Regions from separate parts of the Streptomyces sp. NPDC088923 genome, predicted to be linked through region 2. Evidence: predicted binding sites of a transcription regulator. Region 2 holds the regulator's gene; the other holds the start of a gene.
The links. The regulator HrcA, encoded in region 2, represses chaperone genes, less so after heat shock. The targets are predictions, from matches to a motif close to TTNGCACTCNGNNNNNCNGAGTGCNAA.

Region 1 (3,408 bases), 740 kb from region 2:
GTCGATGACGCCGGCCTTCACGAGGTCGCCGTACTCGCCGGTCGCGGCGTTGAAGCCCTGGCCCTTGTCGAGCTCGGAGACCTTCGAGGTGATGACGTAGCCCTCGAGGCCCGCGTTCTCCGCGATCCAGCGCAGCGGCTCGACGGCGGCGGCGCGGACGACCGCGACACCGGTCGCCTCGTCGCCGGTCTTGCCGAGCGAGTCGGCGAGGACCTTCGAGGCGTGGACGAGCGCGGAGCCACCACCGGAGACGATGCCCTCCTCGACCGCGGCGCGGGTCGCGGAGATGGCGTCCTCCAGACGGTGCTTCTTCTCCTTCAGCTCGACCTCGGTCGCGGCACCGACACTGATGACGCACACGCCGCCGGCGAGCTTCGCGAGGCGCTCCTGGAGCTTCTCGCGGTCCCAGTCGGAGTCCGTCGTCTCGATCTCGGCCTTGATCTGGGCGACGCGACCGTCGATGTCGGCCTGCTGGCCGCCACCGTCGACGATCGTCGTGTCGTCCTTCGTCACGGTCACGCGGCGGGCGGAGCCCAGCACGTCCAGACCGGCCTGGTCGAGCTTGAGGCCGACCTCCTCGGCGATGACGGTCGCGCCCGTGAGGGTCGCGATGTCGCCGAGCATGGCCTTGCGGCGGTCGCCGAAGCCGGGCGCCTTGACGGCGACCGCGTTGAAGGTGCCGCGGATCTTGTTGACGACGAGGGTGGAGAGCGCCTCGCCCTCGACGTCCTCGGCGATGATCAGGAGCGGCTTGGAGCCACCGGCCTGGATGACCTTCTCAAGGAGCGGCAGGAGGTCCTGGATCGAGGAGATCTTGCCCTGGTTGATGAGGATGTACGGGTCCTCCAGGACGGCCTCCATCCGCTCCTGGTCGGTGACCATGTACGGGGAGAGGTAGCCCTTGTCGAAGGCCATGCCCTCGGTGAAGTCCAGCTCCAGGCCGAAGGTGTTGGACTCCTCGACGGTGATGACACCGTCCTTGCCGACCTTGTCCATCGCCTCGGCGATCAGCTCGCCGACCTTCGGGTCCTGCGCGGAGAGCGCGGCGACGGCGGCGATGTCGGACTTCTCGTCGATCGGGCGGGCCGTGGCGAGCAGGTCCTCCGAGACGGCCTTGACGGCGGCGTCGATGCCCTTCTTGAGCAGGGCCGGGGACGCGCCGGCGGCGACGTTGCGCAGGCCCTCGCGCACGAGCGCCTGGGCGAGCACGGTCGCGGTGGTGGTGCCGTCACCCGCGATGTCGTTGGTCTTGGTCGCCACCTCCTTGACGAGCTGGGCGCCGAGGTTCTCGTACGGGTCCTCGACCTCGACCTCACGGGCGATGGTCACACCGTCGTTGGTGATGGTGGGGGCGCCGAACTTCTTGTCGATGACGACGTTGCGGCCCTTGGGGCCGATCGTCACCTTGACCGCGTCGGCCAGCTTGTTGACGCCGCGCTCAAGGGCGCGACGGGCGTCCTCGTCGAACTTCAGGATCTTCGCCATGGCAGCGATTCAGCCCTCTCGGGAAAAACTCGGGAAAGTCGTGGGTGACCACAACGACCGCGCCCCCGGTGGCCCCGGCGTCGAAGAGGACGGGGTCCGGGGGCGCGGCTCGTTGCGAAAGCCGGGTGGTCCGGGAAAGACCCGGAAACGACCGGGGTGTTGCTTACTTCTCGATGATCGCGAGCACGTCGCGGGCCGAGAGGACGAGGTACTCCTCGCCGCTGTACTTCACCTCGGTGCCGCCGTACTTGCTGTAGAGCACGATGTCGCCGGTCTTGACGTCGAGCGGCAGGCGCTCGCCGTTCTCGAAGCGGCCCGGGCCCACGGCGAGGACGACGCCCTCCTGGGGCTTCTCCTTCGCGGTGTCCGGGATGACCAGGCCAGAGGCCGTGGTCTGCTCGGCGTCGAGCGGCTGGACCACGATGCGGTCCTCAAGCGGCTTGATGGCAACCTTGGAGCTGGCGGTCGTCACGATCCGACCTCCCCCTTCGGAGATCACGGGGTGAATAAGTCATTGGGTGGCGACCGGTAATCCGTCGTCGCGGGTGCCGGACTGCCCGTCGCTGTTTGGCACTCTCCGGTGGGGAGTGCCAGAGGCGAGACTATGACCGCGATTAGCACTCGGTCAAGCGGAGTGCCAGGCGAGTGCCGCGCGAAGCGGAAAAGGGGCCTTCCGGACGACGTCCCGGAAGGCCCCTCTCCCCCTCTGGACTCAGATGTAGTCCTCCAGGCGGGCCACCGCGTACCCCTTCTCGGTGACGGTGCGCAGGAACGTGCGAAGGGCGTCGGCCATCGAGCCGTTCCACTGGGCGCGTCCCTGGAAGTGCGTGAGGACGAGGTCGCCGGGGTGCAGATCGCTGTCGCGGTAGACGACCTTGCCGGGGAAGACCTCCGCCTCCCACAGCGGGATCGCGCGGATGCCGCAGGAGCGGGCGACCTCCAGCGTGTCGCGGTTGTAGCTCCCGTACGGCGGCCGGAAGAGCGTGGCGCCCCGCCCGTAGTGGCGGCGCAGCTTGTCCTGCATGCCGCAGATCTCGTGGCGCTGGGTCGCGCGGTCCAGGCCCGGGAGGTAGCGGTGGAGCAACGTGTGGTTCTGGAGGGACGCGCCCTGCTCCCGCGCCGTACGGAAGTACTCCCAGCCGCCGTCCACGGCGTCGTCGCTGAGGAAGGCCGTGTACGGGACGTGGAGTTCGCGCAGCATGCGGAGCGTCTCGGGGTCCTGGTTCACGCCGTCGTCGATGGTGAGGAAGACCACGCGGTCGCTGGTCGGGACGCGCGTGAAGACGGGCGGCAGCGCCTCCGTACGGGGCCCGCTCACCTCGAACCCGCGCCGGGTGGGCGGCGGGACCTTCGTACGGGGCGGGGGCGGCGCGAGAAGCGGAACCCGCGGGAGCCCCCAGCGGTGGGCCGCGGCGAGGAGCGCGGCCTTGCGCGCCTGCGCCTCGCGCGCCTCCGCCTCGACCGCCCCGCGTACCGCCTCGGCCCCCTGCCGCGCCTCCTCGGCGAGCCCGCGCGGAGCGGCGGGACCGGGGGCGCCGAGGGCGGGGGCCTCGGAGGCGGTGACCCCGGAGGCGGGGGCCCCGGAGGCGGGGGCCCCGGAGGCCGGTCCGCCGGGCGCGGAGTTCGTACGGGACGGTATCTCCGCGCCCGCGCAGCCCGCGAGGAGCAGGGCGGCGCCGAGGAGGGCGACGGAGCGGGCGAGAGCCGGGCCGACGCCGGAGTTGCGCGGGTTCGTGGCGGTAAACCGTATCTTTCCCATGCCCTGACACTCCCCCGCCCCGGCCCCCGCGCCCGCACCACGCCGAGCCGTCAGCCGAGCGGCCCACCACTGCCACGCGCACAGCGGTACGGCGCACGCCGCGCGGGCGCCGTCGCCCCTCCCCCGTACCGCCCCCCTCCCGCCCGCCCCCGACAATGGCCGCG
Region 2 (3,408 bases):
CTCGCAGCAGGGCCGCGGACCGCCTCGCCTCCGCGGTGTCGAGCCCGTGCCGTACCGCGTCCTCGCACAGACCGGCGCGGCCGGACTCCGTACCGAGGAGCGACTCGGCGCCCGCCGCCGCGTACACCGGGACCGCGAAGGCGGGCGCGCCGAGGACGTGGTCGAAGTGCGGGTGCGTGAGTGCGAGATGCGTCACGTGCGCGCCGTCCCCGAGGAGGCGTTCCGCCGCCCGCCGCGCCGCCTCGCCCTGCGCGAGGCCCGCGCCCGGGTCCACGAGGAGCGCCGCCCTCTCGCCCCGTACGAGCCCCGCCGTGCAGTCCCAGCCGGGCAGGCGCAGCCGCGCCACACCCGGCGCCGGGCGCTCCCACTCCGGCAGTTCGGTCAAGTCCATCGCGCTCCCCGCTCGTCGGTGGCGGTGCGAGACGACCGGCCGCTGTGCGCCCGCCGTCCCCGCCCCGTCCCGGCCGTCCCTCCCGACACCCTGCCCCGTTCCGTCCCCCTCACCCCGGTACGAGCCCGGCGCGAGGTCGGCGGGCCGCCGGTGAAGTGCCATAAAGCGCTGCCCGGCCTTGCCCGGGGCCCACCGTACGGCCGTACACTGGCCGGGGAAGTTCTGGCACTCAGACAGGGCGAGTGCCAGGCCCGGACCGGAGGCTCCGGCCGGAGGCCAGGGAGGTGGCGGCGTGCTCAGCGAACGCAGACTCGAAGTCCTGCGCGCCATCGTCCAGGACTACGTCGGCACCGAGGAGCCCGTCGGCTCCAAGGCGCTCACCGAGCGGCACAGTCTCGGCGTCTCTCCGGCCACCGTGCGCAACGACATGGCGGCCCTGGAGGACGAGGGGTTCATCGCCCAGCCGCACACCAGCGCGGGCCGTATCCCGACCGACAAGGGCTACCGCCTCTTCGTCGACAAGCTCGCCGACATCAAGCCGATGACCGCGCCGGAGCGCCGCGCCATCCAGAGTTTCCTGGACAGCGCGGTGGATCTCGACGACGTCGTGGGCCGGACCGTGCGGCTGCTCGCGCAGCTCACGCGGCAGGTCGCCGTCGTGCAGTACCCCTCGCTGACGCGCTCCACCGTGCGGCACGTCGAGCTGCTCTCGATGAGCCCCGCGCGCGTCATGCTCGTGCTGATCACCGACACGGGCCGCGTCGAGCAGCGGATGATCGACTGCCCGGCGCCGTTCGGCGAGACCTCCGTGGCCGATCTGCGGGCCCGGCTCAACAGCCGGATCTCGGGCCGTCGCTTCGCCGACGTGCCCCAGCTCGTCCAGGATCTGCCCGACTCCTTCGAGCAGGAGGACCGCGGCACGGTCGCCGTCGTCCTGTCCACGCTGCTCGAAACGGTCGTCGAGGAGACCGAGGAACGGCTCATGATCGGCGGCACGGCGAACCTCGCGCGCTACGGGCAGGACTTCCCCCTCATGATCCGGCCGGTGCTCGAGGCGCTGGAGGAGCAGGTGGTGCTCCTGCGGCTGCTCGGCGAGGTCACCGACCCGCGGATGGCGGTCCGGATCGGTCATGAGAACGCCTACGAGGGGCTCAACTCCACCTCGGTGGTGTCGGTCGGTTACGGTTCGGGCGGCGAGGCAGTCGCCAAGCTCGGCGTGGTCGGACCGACCCGCATGGACTACCCCGGAACGATGGGAGCGGTACGCGCAGTGGCTCGTTACGTCGGACAGATCCTGGCGGAGTCGTAAGTGGCCACGGACTACTACGCCGTACTCGGCGTGCGCCGCGACGCCTCCCCGGACGAGATCAAGAAGGCCTTCCGTCGGCTGGCCAGGGAACTCCACCCTGACGTCAACCCCGACCCGAAGACCCAGGAGCGGTTCAAGGAGATCAACGCCGCCTACGAGGTGCTCTCGGACCCGCAGAAGAAGCAGGTCTACGACCTCGGCGGCGACCCGCTCTCGCAGGCCGGCGGCGCGGGCGCGGCCGGTGGTGGCTTCGGCGGCGCGGGCTTCGGGAACTTCTCGGACATCATGGACGCGTTCTTCGGTACGTCCCAGCAGCGCGGCCCGCGCTCGCGGACCCGCCGGGGCCAGGACGCCATGATCCGGCTGGAGATCGACCTCAACGAGGCGGCCTTCGGCACCACCAAGGAAATCCAGGTCGACACCGCGATCATCTGCTCGACCTGCAACGGCGAGGGCGCGGCTCCGGGTACCTCGGCGCAGACCTGCGACATGTGTCGCGGACGCGGTGAGGTCTCGCAGGTGACGCGGTCCTTCCTGGGCCAGGTCATGACCTCGCGGCCCTGCCCGCAGTGCCAGGGCTTCGGCACGATCGTGCCGAACCCGTGCCCCGAGTGCGCCGGTGACGGCCGTATCCGCTCGCGGCGCACGCTCACCGTGAAGATCCCGGCCGGGGTCGACAACGGCACGCGTATCCAGCTCGCGGGTGAGGGCGAGGTCGGCCCGGGCGGCGGCCCCGCCGGTGACCTCTACGTCGAGATCCACGAGACGGCCCACTCCGTCTTCCAGCGGCGCGGCGACGACCTGCACTGCACGGTGACGATCCCGATGACGGCCGCCGCGCTCGGCACGAAGGTGCCGCTCGACACGCTCGACGGGACCGAGGACGTCGACATCAGGCCGGGTACGCAGTCGGGCCAGTCCGTGCCGCTGCACGGGCGCGGGGTCACGCATCTGCGCGGGGGCGGGCGCGGTGACCTCATCGTGCACGTCGAAGTGCAGACGCCGGGGAAGCTCGACGCGGACCAGGAGCGGTTGCTGCGGGAGCTGGCCAAGCTCAGGAACGAGGAGCGGCCCACGGGGCAGTTCCAGCCGGGGCAGCAGGGGCTCTTCTCGCGGCTCAAGGACGCGTTCAACGGGCGGAGCTGAATGTTCCACAGGCGGGCGGGGCGGTAGTCGCCGCGGTCCGGGGCGGGCCTCTCGGGGCTCCGCCCCGGACCCCGTTTCGGGGCTCCGCCCCGGACCCCGCTCCTCAAACGCCGGAGGGGCTTGGGATACGGGTCCCGTGAGCGCCACTGGTGCGGCTCGTGGGACGATTTTGGGATGTCCTCTGTGTTCGGCGAGTTGTTGCGCCATCCTGTTGTGCAGGCTCCGATGGCCGGTGGTGCCTCCTGTCCTGAGCTGGTCGCCGCCGTGTCGGAGGCCGGGGGGCTCGGGTTTCTCGCCGGGGGGTACAAGAGTGCCGAGGCGGTACGGGACGAGGCGCGGCGCACCCGCGAGCTGACCGGGCGGCCCTTCGGCGTCAACCTCTTCCTGCCGCAGCCGGAGGCGGACGCCGATACCGTCGACGCGTACGCGGACGGGCTGGCCGGGGAGAGCGAGCGGTACGGGGCACCGCTCGGGGCCCTTCCGCGGGGTGCGCTCGACGACTTCTTCGACGCGAAGGTCGCCGTCCTGCTCGCCGAGCCCGTCGCCGTCGTCTCCTTCACCT

Region 1: the regulator HrcA is predicted to act here: its motif matches at 2,100-2,126, upstream of groES (co-chaperone GroES).

Annotation. Positions count from the first base shown of each region.
Region 1 is NZ_JBIVIO010000001.1:952,573-955,980, reverse strand. Features, by position in the region: gene groL (chaperonin GroEL) at 1-1,485, opposite strand, end outside; gene groES (co-chaperone GroES) at 1,649-1,957, opposite strand; gene ACIP4O_RS04565 (polysaccharide deacetylase family protein) at 2,198-3,244, opposite strand; gene ACIP4O_RS04560 (methyltransferase) at 3,408-3,408, shown strand, end outside.
Region 2 is NZ_JBIVIO010000001.1:1,692,968-1,696,375, forward strand. Features, by position in the region: gene ACIP4O_RS07685 (MBL fold metallo-hydrolase) at 1-391, opposite strand, end outside; gene hrcA (heat-inducible transcriptional repressor HrcA) at 684-1,700, shown strand; gene dnaJ (molecular chaperone DnaJ) at 1,701-2,846, shown strand; gene ACIP4O_RS07700 (nitronate monooxygenase) at 3,021-3,408, shown strand, end outside.